Regions from separate parts of the Sphingomonas sp. MJ1 (PH-R8) genome, predicted to be linked through region 2. Evidence: predicted binding sites of a transcription regulator. Region 2 holds the regulator's gene; each other region holds the start of a gene.
What was found. The regulator LexA, encoded in region 2, represses DNA repair genes until DNA is damaged. The targets are predictions, from matches to a motif close to GTTCCNCNCTTGTTCT.
Positions count from the first base shown of each region.

Region 1: the regulator LexA is predicted to act here: its motif matches at 2,732-2,747, upstream of recA (recombinase RecA).
Region 3: the regulator LexA is predicted to act here: its motif matches at 3,121-3,136, upstream of uvrA (excinuclease ABC subunit UvrA).

Region 1 covers NZ_JBBEFX010000019.1:41,200-46,932, reverse strand. The annotation lists gene VPH46_RS14040 (response regulator) at 1-2,258, shown strand, start outside; gene VPH46_RS14035 (response regulator) at 2,299-2,652, shown strand; gene recA (recombinase RecA) at 2,823-3,917, shown strand; gene VPH46_RS14025 (family 43 glycosylhydrolase) at 4,292-5,239, opposite strand; gene VPH46_RS14020 (S10 family peptidase) at 5,299-5,733, opposite strand, start outside.
Region 2 covers NZ_JBBEFX010000004.1:75,497-81,229, reverse strand. The annotation lists gene gltX (glutamate--tRNA ligase) at 1-625, opposite strand, end outside; gene VPH46_RS04925 (ComEC/Rec2 family competence protein) at 666-2,852, shown strand; gene lexA (transcriptional repressor LexA) at 3,249-3,923, opposite strand; gene VPH46_RS04915 (molybdopterin molybdotransferase MoeA) at 3,978-5,156, opposite strand; gene moaC (cyclic pyranopterin monophosphate synthase MoaC) at 5,153-5,620, opposite strand; gene trpC (indole-3-glycerol phosphate synthase TrpC) at 5,617-5,733, opposite strand, start outside.
Region 3 covers NZ_JBBEFX010000008.1:141,238-146,970, forward strand. The annotation lists gene VPH46_RS09195 (hypothetical protein) at 1-160, opposite strand, end outside; gene uvrA (excinuclease ABC subunit UvrA) at 192-3,113, opposite strand; gene VPH46_RS09205 (AbrB/MazE/SpoVT family DNA-binding domain-containing protein) at 3,216-3,437, shown strand; tRNA gene VPH46_RS09210 (tRNA-Leu) at 3,635-3,721, shown strand; gene VPH46_RS09215 (abortive infection family protein) at 3,857-5,038, opposite strand; gene VPH46_RS09220 (hypothetical protein) at 5,076-5,627, shown strand; gene VPH46_RS09225 (copper chaperone PCu(A)C) at 5,665-5,733, opposite strand, start outside.

The DNA.
Region 1 (5,733 bases), on a different contig from region 2:
TCCTCGCGGCGGCGCTGATCGTGCCGGCGGCGCTGTTCGCCTGGTACCGGTTTTCGAGCGTGCCTGCGGTCGAGGCGCCGCCCGCCGACTGGGCGCTCGCGCACGCCCTTGCCGAAGCGAGCGAGGAAGCGCTTGCCGTCACCGATCGCGCAGGGCAGCTGGTTTGCGCGAACGGCCGCTTCGCCGAGCGGTTCGGCGGCTATCCGACCCCGCCGGGGCTTCCGCTGGAGGAGGAGGGGGCAGCCCAGCTTGCAGCCGCCGGCCGCGCCGCGTGGCGCGACGGCCGCGCCTCCGCCTGGATCCGTGCGGACGGCAATGTACTGGAAGCGGCGATCGAGCGCGTCGGCGACGGGACGCTGGTGTGGCGCTTCTTCGGTGGCGGCCGCGCCACCGCTTCGGTGGAGGCGGAGCAGTGGCTGTCGGGCCCACATGGCGATCGGCTGGGCGGGGCGGGCATCATGGCCGCACTGCTCGGCTCCGACGGCCGTATCCGTTCCGCCAATCGCGTGCTGCGCGCCCGGGCCCTGGGGCATGAGGAAGGCTCGATCGCCGGCCGCGACTTCGCGCGTTTCCTCACGACGGACGGCGAGGGGCGCATCCGTTTCGAACGCGAGGGCGCAGGCGGCAACCCGTTGCGGCTGCTCCAGGTGCCGTTCCTTCCCGATGAAGGGGCACCGATGCTGGTCGTGCTGCTCGACGAGGAGGCGACGGAGGCGGTGGCGCCGATCTCCGGCGGCGCTGCGGGGCACGTGCGCGCGCTGGTGTCGCTGCTTCCGGTCGGCATGGCGCTGGTCGACCGCGACGGGCGCTTCCTGCACATGAACCACGCCTTTGCACGCGCAACCGGCGTCAATACCAACGCACCGCCGCTCTACCCGGGCGATCTCGTCGTGCGGGAGGACAAGGGCGCGCTTGCCGATGCAATTCGTCGTTTCGCGGGAGGGGCGCAGCACGCCTCGGACATGGCGGTGCGGCTGATCAGCCACCCCGACGAGCCGATCGCGCTCACCATCGGGGGCGGGCGGGGGCTCGGCGACGCTGCGGTGCTGTTGACCCTCAAGGATACCGGCGAGGAATCGCGCCTGAAGCGCCAGGTCGCCCAGGCCACCAAGATGCAGGCGGTGGGCCAGCTGGCCGGCGGCGTCGCCCATGATTTCAATAACATATTGACCGCTATTATCGGTCATTGTGACCTGATGCTGATGCGCCATACCCCCGGCGACAGCGACTATGACGACATCCAGCAGATCCGCGCCAACTCCAATCGCGCGGCAAGCCTGACCCGCCAACTGCTCGCCTTCTCGCGCCAGCAGACGCTCCGGCCGCAGGTGCTGCAGCTTCCCGACGTGATCTCCGAAGTGTCGAACCTGTTGAAGCGCCTGCTGGGAGAGGCGGTCGAGCTGGTGGTGCGGCACGGTCGCAACCTCGGTCCCGTGCGCGCGGACCCGGGTCAGCTCGAGCAGGTGGTGGTGAACCTGGCGGTCAACGCGCGCGACGCCATGGTCGCCAAGAACCCCAACGGCCGCGGCCGCCTCGTGATCGAGACGCTGGCGATCGGCGCGGCCGAGGTGCGGGCGATGGAGAATGAAGTGCTGCCCGTCGGCGACTATACCGCGGTGCGCATCACCGATACCGGCACCGGCATCGCGCCGGACGTGCTGCCCAAGATCTTCGAGCCTTTCTTCACCACCAAGGAAGTGGGCAAGGGTACCGGGCTCGGCCTCTCGACCGTCTACGGCATCATCAAGCAGTCGGGCGGCTATATCTTCGCCGACTCGCAGGTGGGGCAGGGGACCTCCTTCACCATCTATCTTCCCGTCCATTCGGCGCCGGCGATCGCTGCTCCGCCCGCGCCCGTGCTGCCGCGGCGGGAGCGGCCCAGCGACATCTGGGGCACCGGCACGATCCTGCTGGTGGAGGACGAGGACATGGTGCGCTCCGTCGCCGAACGCGCGCTGACGCGCCAGGGCTACAAGGTGCTGACGGCGGAGAATGGCGAAGCCGCGCTGGAGCTCCTCGCCGACCATCCGCAGATCGACCTGCTCGTATCCGACGTGGTGATGCCGGCGATGGACGGGCCGACCATGGCCCGGCACGTGCGGCGCATCTATCCGGATCTGCCGATCCTCTTCATGTCGGGCTATGCCGAGGAGCAGCTTCGCCGCTCGATCGATCTCGGCAACGTCGCCTTTCTGCCGAAACCCTTCTCCGTTCAGCAGCTTGGCGAAGCTGCTCGTGACGTTCTGGCAACGAAATGAGGCTTGGCGTTCGTGCCGCCATCTGCTTAGACGCGCGGGCATGACAGCTCCCCAGCGTATCCTCATCGTCGAGGACGAGCCCCTGATCGCGATGATGCTCGAGGATTTCCTCGACATCCTCGGCAAGTCCGTCGCCGGCACCGCCGATTGCGTCAGCGATGCGCTGTCCCGGATCGAGGAGGGCGGCATCGATGCCGCGATCCTCGACGTCAATCTGCGCGGCGGTGAGAAGAGCTGGCCGATCGCGGACGCGCTCGCCGCTGCCGGCATCCCGTTCGTGCTTGCCACCGGTGGGTCCGGCGACGCGGTGGAGCCCACGCACCGCGACCGCCCGGTGTTGCCCAAGCCGTTCACCATGGACGGCGTGGAGAAGGCGCTTACCGAGCTCGGCTAAGCGCCGTTCTGTTTTTCCAGTTGTTGTACGTCCGGAGCGCTCCATCCACGGGCGTGACGCGGTGCGTCCGTCTCATGTGGTTCGCCTCTTGTTCTCACGGAACAAATGGAATACATGGCGAACAACGCGTTGAACGGCTCGCGCGGTTGCTCTAGCGATGGAGGCCACGAATGGCGGCAAACCTCAAGGTGATCGACAGCAAGATGGCAGCGACCAACGACAAGGCTGCGGGCGAGCGGCAGAAGGCGCTCGACGCAGCGCTCGCGCAGATCGACCGCGCGTTCGGCAAGGGTTCGGCGATGAAGCTGGGCCAGAAGGAAGCCATGCAGGTCGAGGCGATCTCGACCGGTTCGCTCGGCCTCGACATCGCGCTTGGCGTCGGCGGCCTGCCGCGCGGCCGTGTGATCGAGGTCTATGGCCCGGAAAGCTCGGGCAAGACCACGCTCGCGCTCCACGTGATCGCAGAGGCGCAGAAGAACGGCGGCACCGCCGCGTTCGTGGACGCCGAGCACGCGCTCGATCCCGTTTATGCCAAGAAGCTGGGCGTCAACATCGACGAACTGATCGTCTCCCAGCCCGACACCGGCGAGCAGGCGCTGGAAATCACCGACACGCTGGTGCGTTCGAACGCCATCGACGTGCTGGTGGTGGACTCGGTCGCGGCGCTGGTGCCGCGGGCGGAGATCGAGGGCGAGATGGGCGACAGCCACGTCGGCCTTCAGGCCCGCCTGATGTCGCAGTCCTTGCGCAAGCTCACCGGCTCGATCAGCCGCTCGCGCTGCATGGTGATCTTCATCAACCAGCTGCGCATGAAGATCGGCGTGATGTACGGCAATCCGGAGACGACGACGGGCGGTAACGCGCTCAAGTTCTACGCTTCGGTCCGCCTCGATATCCGCCGCACCGGACAGATCAAGGATCGCGAGGACATCATCGGCAACTCGACGCGGGTGAAGGTCGTCAAGAACAAGGTCGCCCCGCCGTTCAAGCAGGTCGAGTTCGACATCATGTACGGTGAGGGTATCTCCAAGATCGGCGAAATCCTCGACCTGGGCGTGAAGGCCGGATTGGTGGAGAAGGCAGGCGCCTGGTTCAGCTACGACTCGGTCCGCATCGGGCAGGGGCGCGAGAACGCCAAGACCTTCCTCAAGGAGAATGACGAACTCCGCGATCGCCTGGAGCGCGCGATCCGTGCACGCACGGAAAAGGTCGCCGAGGAAATGATGACCGGCCCCGATGCCGAGGACGATGGCGACGATCTCTGATCGCCCGCTGATGCACTGAGAAAAAGGCCCGCTGGCTCCCGCCGGTGGGCCTTTTTTATGGCGATGACGGCCGCGGCCAGGATCTTCTCGCTGCCGAATGCTGGGGAGCTTTCCTGGCAGCGCGGCTTCAAGCCGAGGAAGGAGAGCTCACCCACTGCGTAGCCCGGCGGAGGCCGGAGCTCAGCACCGATGGCTGCGGAATTTCAGCGTAAGCCTTCGCCTCACGGCCCCAGGTCGCCGGCGCCGGTCGGTGACGCACGAAGTGCCCCAAGGGTCTCCGCATCGACGCTCGGCTCCGGCGGCCGTCCAGATCGCCAAAAGGTGCCGCGACTTCCCTCGCGCGGGCGGCCCGGCAGACCAGCACGCTCGCTGCGTCAGTCGCTCATCTTGACCGGCTGGATCAGCCCGGACGCGTCATAGCGGATCTGCTGGATCGCGACCCGGCGTTCCCCGACATAGGGGCCGTTACCGGTTTGCCCCTCCCAACGGTGGTAGACGATCAGCCACTCACCCGTTTTCGGATCCCGCACGAAACTGTGGTGCCCAGGGCCCTTGTACTTGGCATCGGCCGTCAGGATCGCGCCGCGATACTGCCAGGGCCCGGTCGGCGAGGATGCGGTCGCATAATGGACGGAATAGTCCGAGCGGTTCCACCGACCGTGGCTGTATGAAAGATAGTAGACGCCGTTGCGCTCATGGACGAACGCGCCCTCGGTGAAGTGCGGCGGCTGCTCCACTGGGATCTCGCGCGCGATCGTCACCATGTCCGGGGCGAGTTCGAACACCCGCAGCTTCGCACCGGCACTGCCCCCCGCGTAGAGCAGTCGGCGTCCGGATTTCGGGTCGATGAACACGCTGGGATCGATCGCCTCAAAGCCGTCGCCGCCCGTCAGCAGCGGCTTGCCGCTGTCGGTACAGGGGCCGGCAGGGCTGGAGCAGACGGCAACGCCCAGTCGGCTCGGCGTCGGATTCTGCGGGCCGATCGAATAGTAGAAATAGTAGCGGCCCTGATCGACGACCATGTCCGGTGCCCAGAGGTAGTGCATCGGCGCGCCGTCCGCCTTGGTCCAGCGAATGTCCCTCAACCGCAGCAGGGGGTGCTTCTTCCAGTTCCGCCGGTCCGCCGTGGACCAAGCCTGGAGGCCGTCCCCGCCGGTTGGATAGATCCACATCTTGCCTTTGGCCACCATGGCCGAGGGGTCGGCCCCCGCAAAGACCGACGGAACGTCCTGCGCCGCACCCGCCGTGGCGGAGAGGAGCACAGCAGCCGCCGCGCCTGCAAGCGCGCTACGACGGTGGTGGGAAAGCATCCTGTACGTCATCCGCACACTCTGCCGGTGCAGCCGCTCGTAGCGCAAGCGTATCCGAACGGCTGCCAGCCTCAGTTCGGCCCTTGCCCAGGCTCGCCTGCGGAGAGCGATGGCGCCTGCGGCGGCACGGGGCTGCCCGCCGCCTCGACCGCTTCGTCGTACCAGCCCGCCAAGTCGACCTTCATCTGGTGCAGCGCTTCCGGGTTCACATAGGTCATGTGCCCCGCGGGATAGTAGCGGAACGAGAGGTTCCCCTGCTGCGACCGCTCCAGCATCATGTGCCCCAGGTCGTTCTCGGTTCCGAAGAACGGCGTCGCCATGTCGTAGTACCCGTTCAGCGACAGCACCTTCAGATACGGGTTCGCGCGCATCGCCGCGCCGAGGTCCAGCGCCGTGTTGGGGTTGTTCTGCGCGCCAAAGCCACGTCCCGGCGCCTTGTGCTGCCAGTTCCACGTCCATCCGGCGGCATCTCGGGCGCTCAGCCGGTACGGCATCTCCGTCTTGTA
Region 2 (5,733 bases):
CGCGGATCACATGGGTGACGCCCATGTCATGGTCGTCGACCACCACCGCCAGCATGTAGGTGGGGGTGCCGTCGGAGCGCAGCAGCACGAAGTCGTCGAGCTCGGCATTGGCGACGGTGACGTCGCCCTGCACCCGGTCCGGGATCGTGACCGCGCCGTCCTTCGGCGCCTTCAGCCGCACCACATAGGGCGCGCCTTCCGGTGCGGTGGCGGGATCGCAGTCGCGCCAGCGGCCGTCGTAGCGGATCGGCTTGCCCTCGGCCCGCTGCTGCTCGCGCAGCGCCGTCAGTTCCTCGGCGGTGGCATAGCATTTGTACGCATGGCCGGCGGCGAGCAGCTGGTGCGCGACTTCGGCATGGCGATCGGCGCGGGAGAACTGGAACACGGCGTCGCCGTCCCAGTCGAGGCCCAGCCAGCGCATGCCGTCCAGGATCGCCTCGATCGCCGGCTCGGTCGAACGGGCGCGGTCGGTATCCTCGATGCGGAGCAGGAACTTGCCGCCATGGTGGCGGGCATAGAGCCAGTTGAACAATGCGGTGCGCGCGCCGCCGATGTGCAGGAACCCCGTGGGGGAGGGGGCGAAGCGCGTGACGACTGCGCCTTCAGGCGAGGTTCCGGTATCCATACTTGCGCGCAACTGCGCCTGCTCCCAAGCTCGAACAATCATGGCCACATCAGCCGCGCCCGCCCCTAGCACGGCCCCTCCGAGGCTTCAAATCAACCGGCGGGTGTATTTTTTGCATGTGGTCGAGCGGTGGCTTGAAGCCGAGCGGGACCAGTTGCCGCTGTGGATCCCCGTGGCACTCGGCACGGGCATCGCCGCCTGGTTCGTGCTGCCCAACGTTTCCTCCTGGATGGCGTTCCTCCTCTGTGCGCTCGGCGTCGGTGCGTCAGGCATGGTCTTTCCCACCGCCGGGCGGCTCGGCCGGATCGTGGCGGGTGCCGGGCTGCTTGCGGCGCTCGGCTGCGCGCTGGTGTGGTGGCGTGCCGAGCGCGTCGCGGCGCCGGTGCTGGCGCGGCCCGGCGTCTTCGCCCTCACCGCGCGCGTGGAGCGGGTGGAGCCCCTGCCTGCGCGCGAGCTGGTGCGGCTCCGGCTCGCGCCGGTCGACATGCCCACGCTGCCGCCGATCGTGCGAGTCAACGTGCCGCAGGAAGCACTTCCGGTCGGCGCAGGACCCGGTGCCGTCCTGCGGTTGCGCGCGCGACTCGTGCCCCCGCCGCCGCCTGCCGTACCCGGCGCCTATGACTTCACCCGCGTGGCGTGGTTCGACCGCGTCGGTGCGACGGGCCGCGGCTTCGCGCCAATCGAGGTGGTGACGCCGGCGGTCACCCCCGGCGCCGGGCTGCGCAACCGCCTGGCCGCCCACATCCAGCAGCAGGTGCCCGGCAGCGAGGGCGGAGTCGCGGCCGCGCTGGTGACCGGAGACCGCGGGGCGATTGGCGAGGATGCGGACGAGGCGATGCGCCGCGCGGGCCTGGCCCACCTCCTGTCGATCAGCGGCCTCCACGTCACGGCTGTGGTGGGCGCGACCATGCTGTTGCTGCTCCGCCTGCTGGCGCTGGTGCCGGCGCTCGCCCTGCGGGTGCGCCTGCCGCTGGTGGCGGCGTCCGGCGCCGCACTGGCAGCGATCGGCTATACCTGGCTGTCCGGGGCCGAGGTGCCGACCATCCGCTCCTGCGTCGCCGCGCTGCTGGTGCTGGCGGCGCTGGCGATGGGCCGGGAGGCGATCACCCTGCGGCTGGTCGCGACCGGGGCTTTCCTGGTGCTGTTGCTGCTTCCGGAGTCGCTTGCCGGTCCCAGCTTCCAGCTGAGCTTTGCCGCCGTCACCGCGATCGTCGCGCTCCACGAACACCCGCGAGTCCGCCGCTGGTTCCAGGCGCGCGACGAGGGGCTGCCGCGCCGGCTACTGCGCGGGCTCGGCTCGCTGCTGCTGACCGGCATCGCGGTGGAGGCGGTGCTGATGCCGATCGGCCTGTTCCACTTCCACAAGGCCGGGCTTTACGGGGCGCTTGCCAACATCGTCGCGATCCCGCTCACCACCTTTGTCGTCATGCCGGCGGAGGCGCTGGCACTGCTGCTCGATCTCCTCGGCCTGGGAGCGCCGGTCTGGTGGGTGGTAGAGCGCGCCCTGTCGCTGCTGCTCTGGATCGCGCAGACGGTCGCAGCCGCGCCAGGCTCCGTCGCGGCGCTGCCGTCGATGCCGGGCGGAGCGTTCGGGCTGATGGTCGCAGGCGGGCTGTGGCTGGCGCTATGGCGCACGCGCGCGCGGCTGCTGGGGCTGGCGCCGTTCGTGGCCGGGGCGCTGTGGGCGCTCGCGACGCCCGCGCCGGACCTGCTCGTCACCAGCGACGGCCGGCACCTCGCCATCCGCACGCCCCAGGGAGGCATGGCGATCCTCCGCGACCGGGCAGGCGACTACGTGCGGGACACCTTGGGGGAGGGGGGCGGTGTAGAGGGCGAACTGCCCCCGCTCGCCGAGCAGCCTAACGCCCGCTGCACCGCCGACGTCTGCGTCGTCGATGTTGCCGCTCGCGACCGCATCTGGCGCGTCGTCGCCACCCGTAGCGGCTACTTGCTTCCGGTGGGCGACCTGATCGCCGCATGCCGCGACGCCGACATCGTCGTGAGCGAACGCCGTCTCCCGCGCGGCTGCACGCCCCGGTGGCTGCGGCTAGACCGACCGGTGCTCGCGCAAACGGGCGGCATCGCCATCCGCTTCGATCCGCCCGAGGCGCGCCGGGCCCGCGCGCCCGGGGATCAGCACCCGTGGATCACCCCGCCGACGACGGCGCCCGTGGCGGATCGCTGGCCGCGGCGCAGAAGGAGCGGCCGGGACCACCCGTCTCCCTGACGCCGCACCGCGCCAGCTATCCACCTCCGCCTCGTCATTCTGACAAAGGCCGGGGTTGCTAGCCTCTCCCACGGCACCCGCCACGCATGCTCCTGCGGAGGCAGAAGCCCAGGTTGGGGTGCTGCACGTCGTTGTCCTGCTTGGACCCGGACCGCCGCCTACGCAGGGACTCGGCGTATCCGTACCTCTGCTCCGATGGCGAGGGTCCCGCCTCCGCGGGGCAGGATGATGTGCGCCGGGCGACCTGCTTCGCGGAGCCAACTCCCACGAGCCGCACGCTATGGCTCTTTGCAGAGCCATCACCCCTTCGCCCGAACGCGCAATGAAGACGGACCCGAGCCGGCCGCGACGCGTCAATGGCCGCAACCCGGTCACAGGGGAATTCGAGCGTCCGCCTCAGTAGCGGCGCAGCAGCCCGGCAAGCTTCCCCTGCACCCGCACCTGATCCGGGCGATAGCGCTGCGGATCATAGCTGCGGTTCGCCGGGTCGAGGCGGATCATCGCGCCTTCGCGACGAAAGTACTTCAGCGTCGCCTCGTTCTCGTCGATCAGCGCAACCACGATCTCGCCATCCCGCGCCGCATCGGTGCGGCGGACCAAGGCATAGTCGCCGTCGAGGATGCCCGCCTCGACCATCGAGTCCCCCGCGACCTCCAGCGCATAATGCTCGCCCGAGCCGAGCAGCGCGGCCGGCACCGGCAGCATCTGCTGGCCTTCCATCGCCTCGATCGGGACGCCGGCGGCGATGCGGCCGTGCAGCGGGATCTCGATAACGTCGTTGGCGGGAGCGGGCGGGGCGACTGGCGCGCTCCGGGCGGGCGCCGACTTGGCCGGCGCCTTCTTGGCCGTTTCCGGCCGGTCCGGCATCCGCAGCACTTCCAGCGCGCGGGCGCGGTTCGGCAGGCGGCGGATGAACTGGCGTTCCTCCAGCGCGCTGATCAGGCGATGCACGCCCGACTTCGACTTGAGGTCGAGCGCTTCCTTCATCTCCTCGAACGAGGGGGATACGCCGGTTTCCTTCAACCGGTCGTCGATGAAGCAGATCAGCTCGTGCTGCTTGCGCGTGAGCATGCGGTCCTCCGTCGGAACAGATATGGAACCTTTAGGAAACGGAGCCGCCCCCTGTCAACCGATATCCAGGATTTCCACCGAGTCGCCCGCGTTTGCCGCGGCCGCATGGGGAGGACGCACGATCAGGCAGTCTGCCCGGGCGAGCGTGCGCAGCATGGAACTGTCCTGCGTAGGGGCGGGGAAGGCAACCCCGTCGCGCAGCTGAGCGCGCAGGTGATCGGCCCTCCGGTCGTTCGCGGCCAGCGGCGCGCCGAGCGGCACCACGCGCCGCCGCGACAGCGGATCGGCCGCGCCCGCGAGCGTGCGCACCAGCGGCAGCAGGAACAGCGTTGCCGTCACGAATGCGGAGACCGGGTTGCCCGGCAACCCCAGCACGACGGCGTTGCGGAGCCTGCCCGCCATCATCGGCTTGCCCGGCCGCATCGCGATGCGCCAGAAGTCGATCCGCGCGCCGGCCGCCTCCAGCGCCGGCCGCACCAGATCGTGGTCGCCGACGGAGGCGCCCCCCGTCGTCACCAGCACATCGGCATCCACCCCGGCGAAGGTGGCAGTGAGTGCGGAGAGGTCGTCCGGCAGGATGCCCAGGTCGATCCGTTCGACGGGCAACCTCCCGAGCAGACCCGCCAGCAGCACGCCGTTGGACTCCGGGAGCCCGGCGTCGGGAGGTGAACCCGGTGGCACGAGTTCGTCCCCCGTGGCCGCGATCGCCACCCGCACCTGGCGCCGGACGGGAACCATGCCGTGTCCGCCGACGGCCAGCAGCGCTGCCGCAGCCGGCGTGATCGCCGCGCCCGCCGACAGCAGCCGCTCGCCTGCGCTGAAATCCAGCCCGGCCGCGCGCACGCTGCTGCCGCGCCGCGGTGGTCCTTCGCCCGCCAGCATCAGACGGCTGCCCTCGCGCGCTGCCTCTTCCTGCACCAGCACGGTGTCGGCGCCCTCGGGCAACGCGGCCCCCGTGAAGATGCGCGCCGCCTGGCCTGCTCCCACCAGGCCGCCGAACGGACGCCCGGCCGCGGACTCGCCGATGACCTCCCACGGCCCCGGCAGGTCGTCGAAGCGGATCGCGTAGCCGTCCATCGACGACAGCGCGCGCTCGGGCTGGGTGCGCAGCGCCGGCAGATCGTCGGCTGCCCAGCGGCCGATGGCGTCGCGGATTGGCACGGTCTCGACCGCGACCGGCGCGGCCAGACCCAATACCCGCGCCTGCGCCTCGTCGAGCGGCAGCAGGCTCACGCCTGCCAGTCTCCGGACTTGCCGCCCGATTTGGCGAGCAGGCGCACGCCGTCAATCACCATGCCGCGGTCGAGCGCCTTGGCCATGTCATAGACGGTGAGCAGCGCGACCGATACGGCGGTCAGCGCCTCCATCTCCACGCCGGTCTTGCCGTCCGTCGCGCAGGTCGCGGTCGCAGCGATGCCGTCCGCCTCGATCGTCAGGTCCAGCACCACGCGGGTGAGGGGCAGTGGATGGCACAGCGGCACCAGGTCGCTGGTGCGCTTGGCGGCCATGATCCCGGCGACCCGCGCCACCGCAAGCACGTCGCCCTTCTTCACCAGCCCGTCGCGGATCGCTGCCAGCGCCTCGTCCGACATGGTGATCCGGCCGGTGGCGGTCGCCTGCCGCGCCGTCACGGCCTTGTTGCCCACGTCCACCATGCGGGCATGGCCTTCCGCGTCGAGGTGGGTGAGGCCGCTCATCGGGTCAGGGCGCGGGTCGCCGCCTCGACGTCGTCCTGCCGCATCAGCGCCTCGCCGATCAGGAAGCAGTGGATGCCGTGCTCCGCCATCGCGTCCAGGTCGGCGCGGCCCGT
Region 3 (5,733 bases), on a different contig from region 2:
GATCGAAGTCACCGGTGGTGACGGCGCTGTTCGAATAGATCTCGACGGCCCCGCCGCCGACCAGCACCGGCGCTTCGAAGCCCTGCGCACGCATCACTTCGCTGACGCGCGCGAGAAGGCGGAGTGCGGCTTCAAATTCGGGGCGGTAGGCGCTGGTCATTCCGTCTCCTGTTCGAAGCCGCCGCGTGGCGCTACTCCGCCGCCTGCGCCACCTTCCTCGGCTTCAGCAACGGCGCGAGATACTTGCCCGTGTAGCTGCGCGGTTCCTTCGCGACCTGCTCGGGCGTGCCTTCGGCGACGATCTCGCCGCCCTTGACCCCGCCCTCCGGACCCAGGTCGAGGATCCAGTCGGCGGTCTTGATGACGTCCAGGTTGTGCTCGATCACCACCACGGTGTTGCCCTGCTCGACCAGCGCGTGGAGCACTTCCAGGAGCTTGCGCACGTCCTCGAAATGGAGGCCGGTGGTGGGCTCGTCGAGGATGTAGAGGGTGTTGCCGGTGGCACGGCGGGCGAGCTCCTTGGCGAGCTTGACGCGCTGCGCCTCGCCGCCCGAGAGGGTCGTCGCCTGCTGGCCGACCTTGACGTAGCCGAGGCCGACTTCGGCGAGCATCGCCATCTTGTCGCGGATCGGGGGCACCGCCTTGAAGAACTCGTGCGCGTCCTCGACCGTCATGTCGAGCACGTCGGCGATGGACTTGCCCTTGAACTTCACCTCCAGCGTCTCGCGGTTGTAGCGGGCGCCGTGGCAGACGTCGCACTCGACATAGACGTCGGGGAGGAAGTGCATCTCGATCTTGAGCACGCCGTCGCCCTGGCACGCCTCGCACCGGCCGCCCTTGACGTTGAAGCTGAAGCGGCCGGGCTTGTAGCCGCGCGCCTGCGCTTCGGGGAGGCCGGCGAACCAGTCGCGGATCTGGGTGAAGGCGCCGGTGTAGGTGGCCGGGTTCGAACGGGGCGTGCGGCCGATCGGCGACTGGTCGATGTCGATGACCTTGTCGAGGTGCTGGAGGCCGGTGATCTTGTCGTGCTTGCCCGCGAGCACGCGCGCGCCGTTCAGCTGGCGGGCGGCGGCGGCGAAGAGCGTGTCGATGGTGAAGCTCGACTTGCCCGAGCCCGAGACGCCGGTGATGCAGGTGAAGGTGCCGAGCGGGATCGAGGCGGTGACGCCGGTCAGGTTGTTGGCGGTGGCGTTGTGGACGGTGAGCTTCTTGCCCGTGCCCTTGCGGCGGGCGGCCGGCAGCGGGACTTCGCGGGTGCCGTTCAAGTAGTCGGCGGTGACGGAGCCTTCGGTGGCGAGCACTTCCGGCAGGGTGCCGGCGGCGACGACCGCGCCGCCGTGGACGCCGGCGCCGGGCCCCATGTCGATCACATAGTCGGCGGTGCGGATCGCGTCTTCGTCATGCTCGACCACCAGCACGGTGTTGCCGAGGTCGCGGAGGCGCCGGAGGGTGGCGAGCAGCATGTCGTTGTCGCGCTGGTGCAGGCCGATCGAGGGCTCGTCGAGGACGTAGAGCACGCCCGAGAGGCCCGAGCCGATCTGCGAGGCCAGGCGGATGCGCTGGCTCTCGCCGCCCGACAGCGTGCCGGAGGTGCGGTTAAGGTTGAGATAGTCGAGCCCGACGTTGTTGAGGAAGCCGAGGCGCTCGTCGATCTCTTTCAGGATCGCGGCCGAGATGGCGCGGTGCTGGTCGTTGAGCTGGGCGGGGAGCGCCTGGAACCAGGCGAGCGCGTCCACCACCGAGAGATGGGTGGCGTGGGCGATGTCCTCGCCGGCGACCTTCACCGCGAGTGCTTCGGGCTTCAGGCGGGCGCCGCCGCAGGTCTCGCACGGGTGGCTGGCCTGGTACTTGGACAGCTCCTCGCGCATCCAGGCGCTCTCGGTCTGGAGCATGCGGCGGTTAAGGTTGCCGATCACGCCCTCGAACGGCTTCTTCACGTCGTACGACTTCTTGCCGTCGACGAAGGTGAGGGTGACGGGCTTGCCCGCGGTGCCGTGGAGGATGACCAGCTGTACCTCGCCCGGCAGGTCCTTCCACGCGGTGTCGAGGCTGAAGCCGAACTCGCGCGCGAGGCTGCCCAGCACCTGCATGTAATAGGGCGAGGGCGGGTTGGACTTGGCCCAGGGGACGATCGCGCCCTTCTTGATCGTGAGATCGTGGTTGGGGACGACGAGGTCGGCGTCGAACTCGAGCTTCTCGCCCAGGCCGTCGCAGGCCGGGCAGGCACCCTGGGGGGCGTTGAACGAGAACAGCCGCGGCTCGATCTCGGCAATGGTGAAGCCGGAGACGGGGCAGGCGAAGCGTTCGGAAAAGACGATGCGGTTGGCCGGAATGCCGGCCTTCTTCATGTTGCCGCCCGCCTGGGCCTCATCCTCGCGCCCCGGCACGACCGCGTCGACCAGGTCGACATAGGCGAGGCCGTCGGCGAGCTTGAGCGCAGTCTCGAAGCTGTCGGCCAGACGCGTGGCGATGTCGCCGCCGGTAACGAGCCGGTCGACCACCACCTCGATGTCGTGCTTGTACTTCTTGTCGAGCGCGGGCGCGTCCTCGATCAGATGGACTTCGCCGTTGATGCGGACGCGCTGGAAGCCGGCCTTCTGCCACTCGGCGAGCTCCTTGCGATACTCGCCCTTGCGGCCGCGCACGACGGGGGCGAGCAGCAGCAGGCGGGTGCCGTCGGGCAGCGCCAGCACGCGATCGACCATCTGGCTGACGGTCTGCGCCGAAATCGGCAGGCCGGTCGCGGGCGAATAGGGGATGCCGATCCGCGCCCACAACAGGCGCATGTAATCGTAGATCTCCGTCACGGTGGCGACCGTGGAGCGGGGATTGCGGCTGGTCGTCTTCTGCTCGATCGAGATCGCGGGGGAGAGCCCCTCGATATGCTCGACATCGGGCTTCTGCATCATCTCCAGGAACTGGCGCGCATAGGCGGAGAGCGACTCCACGTAGCGGCGCTGCCCCTCTGCATAGATGGTGTCGAAGGCGAGGGAGGACTTGCCCGATCCCGACAGGCCGGTGATCACCGTCAGCGTATCGCGCGGGATGTCGATGTCGACGCCCTTGAGGTTGTGTTCCCGCGCGCCGCGGACGGAGATGTGGGTCAGACTCATGGAGGGCGTTCTACTTCCGTTCTGTGCAGGATGCCAGATGCGGGAGATAGGAAGCGGGGGCGGCGGTTGCGAGGGTGGGGCTTGCTGCCGTGCGGCGGAGGCGTGGGTTGCGGGATGATCCAGTCGCGGGTGACCAGCAGAGGGCGGACGACCATCCCGCGTGCAGTGCGGATCGCGCTGGGGCTGAAGGAAGGTGACTGCGTCGCCTATGCGATCGACGGCGACCGGGTGATCCTGGCGCGCGCCGATGCGGTGGACGATCCGTTCGCGACCTTTACGGAATGGGCGAGTGCGACGGACGCGGAGGCCTGTGCCAAGCTCTAAGGCCGCAGGTGGTGCGGGCTCCGTTCTGCTATACGGGCCGGGAGGTATTGCAGCGGCGACCGGCGTTGGTAGCGGGCGGACAAGCGGCAACTCATCTCTATGCGGAGTGCGCCTGCCTGCACCTTACAAGTGCTTGCGCCTTGCTCGGGATCACGCTATTTTTTCTGTCCGCCATGCCCGCGGTGACGTGGTGGTATGGAGCGTTGGCCGAGTGGTTGATGGCAGCCGGTTTAGGTCCGGCCGAACCCGAAAGGGTTCCGTGGGTTCGAATCCCACACGCTATTTTAGAAGCCTGCTCCGGCCGATTGGCCGTTGAGCAGGCTTCGTCGTTTGGTAAACGATGCCGTCCGTAAGTCGGTCTTGCTGGGATCTTACGCGTTGCGGCGCCAGCACAGTCTGCTCTCTCGCAGAAGGCGGCACTAATTAGCTGCTTTCGCGACGGTCACTTTGCGAGCTTCCCAGGTGGACACGAGGAAGGTCGCCATTGATCCTGCTAGGTTCACGGCCAACTCGGCGTGGCGAGCAGCTGGCCTCGCCCGCCGCGGTCCGCCGCTATGAGCGTCACCGAGCTTATTTCTGAGCGCGCCTAGCGACTCCACGATTGACTGGCAGTTGCCCAGAATTTGTTTGAACACCTGCTCGCTATGATCGTCAGGTGCGAGTTTAAGTGTTTTTGACAGCTTGCGGTAGAGTTGCGGAAGGTCCTCCTGATCGGTGGCTGGTGCACCGGCTTCATCCAGCAACCATCGGCAAACATCCTCGACTAAGGTTCGCGCCAGTGTAATCGCTCCCGCCGGGTCGGTAGCGCGCCGCTCAAGCGCCGCGGTCCAGCGTGCATGGACTTGGTCCGGCTCGAACTTCGCAAGCGTTGATGAAATAGCCGCGTCCGAGGGTGATCCCAGCCTGTGCGCGACTACCGAGTAGATCGGGCTGCCCGACATCGTGCTCGTTCGCTGAAGTCGATAGCCGTCATGTTGGAGATAGGTGTTGAGTCGTTCAACACGCTTCTTTTGCATGGCGTCGTTGATCGCGGTCGGGTGGACCGAGGCCTCGAGGAAACGGAACAGCAATGCTCGCGATGAATGCAGCAGACCTAGACGTTCAAAGAGGTCGCGATACGTCCAGTCGTCATTTTGCACCATGTGGCGGATGATGTCCTCCCTCAACGAGGGGGAACTGAAACTGCCGAAATCTGGGTCTGTAGAGTGGCCCGGCATTGTGGAAATGGGCCAGATCCGCTCAATGAACTCGACCTCAGCATATTCGGAGCAGAGCGCCTCGCCCTCGAACACGCCGAACAGCCGGCGGCGCGTGAGCTCGGAGATAGGCGGCGTTCCCCGCTCGGAAAACGTATCCACGACCTCACGTAGCGCAAACTCTTCATTCTCGTCCAAGAGGCTGCGCGCGACACCGAGCAGCCGGTCGGCTGGCAGCGAAGCGAGACGCGAACTAACGTAGCGCGCCTTACTAGACATCGCCTCCGATGAGTCGCCGTCTGCAAGACCCAGGCGCGCACAGAGCGCTGGCACGTTATAAGCCTTCTCGGCTGCGATAACGTTTACAATGGCGTTCCGCAGCTCATTCACGTGTATCTTGCTCATCGTGCCAGCGTAGATGTTCCAGCTTGGATCGCCAACTATGACCTCCCAGCGTCGTGACACGCTCGTTGACAATATCGTGCAGGCTCAGCCTACGCTTCGCGACTTTCTGCGCGAGCGGCCGGGGAGTCTATTGGCGGGCAATTGGGACCTCGTATCCTACAGCTTCCAAAAAGGCTTCGAAGCCCTTTGGGACCTCGCGCGTTCCGATACGAGCGGTTTGCTGCAGATGCCACTGCTCGCGCTATGGCGACAAAGCGTGGAACTCGCAATTAAGTCGACAATTCTTGATTTGGCTGGGAAAATTGAAGGTCGACCCGGACATGACCTGCAAGCGCTGTTCAAACAACTCCTAGACATTCGGGCGGCGGAAGGGCTGGTCGACGACGACGCACTAGCGAAAAACGTGAAGGCGATGATAGCTTTGGTGCAGTCATTCGATCCGGACGCCGATCGCTTCCGATATCCGACCGGCAGAGGCGGTAAGGCATACGAAGGTGTTGCTGTCGACCTAGACGCCCTCTTTCAAGCGCACTGGATCATAACAACTTGGTGTGAGGGAGCGGTATTGGAAATGAGGGGTGATATTTAAGCGGGACGTTTGTGTCTCGCGCCGGCGCTGCGCTCCTCTACTCCACTCCCGCATCCCCAGGGGCGACCGCCTTCGCCTGCGCCTCCAGCGTCCGCCCGTCGGCGAA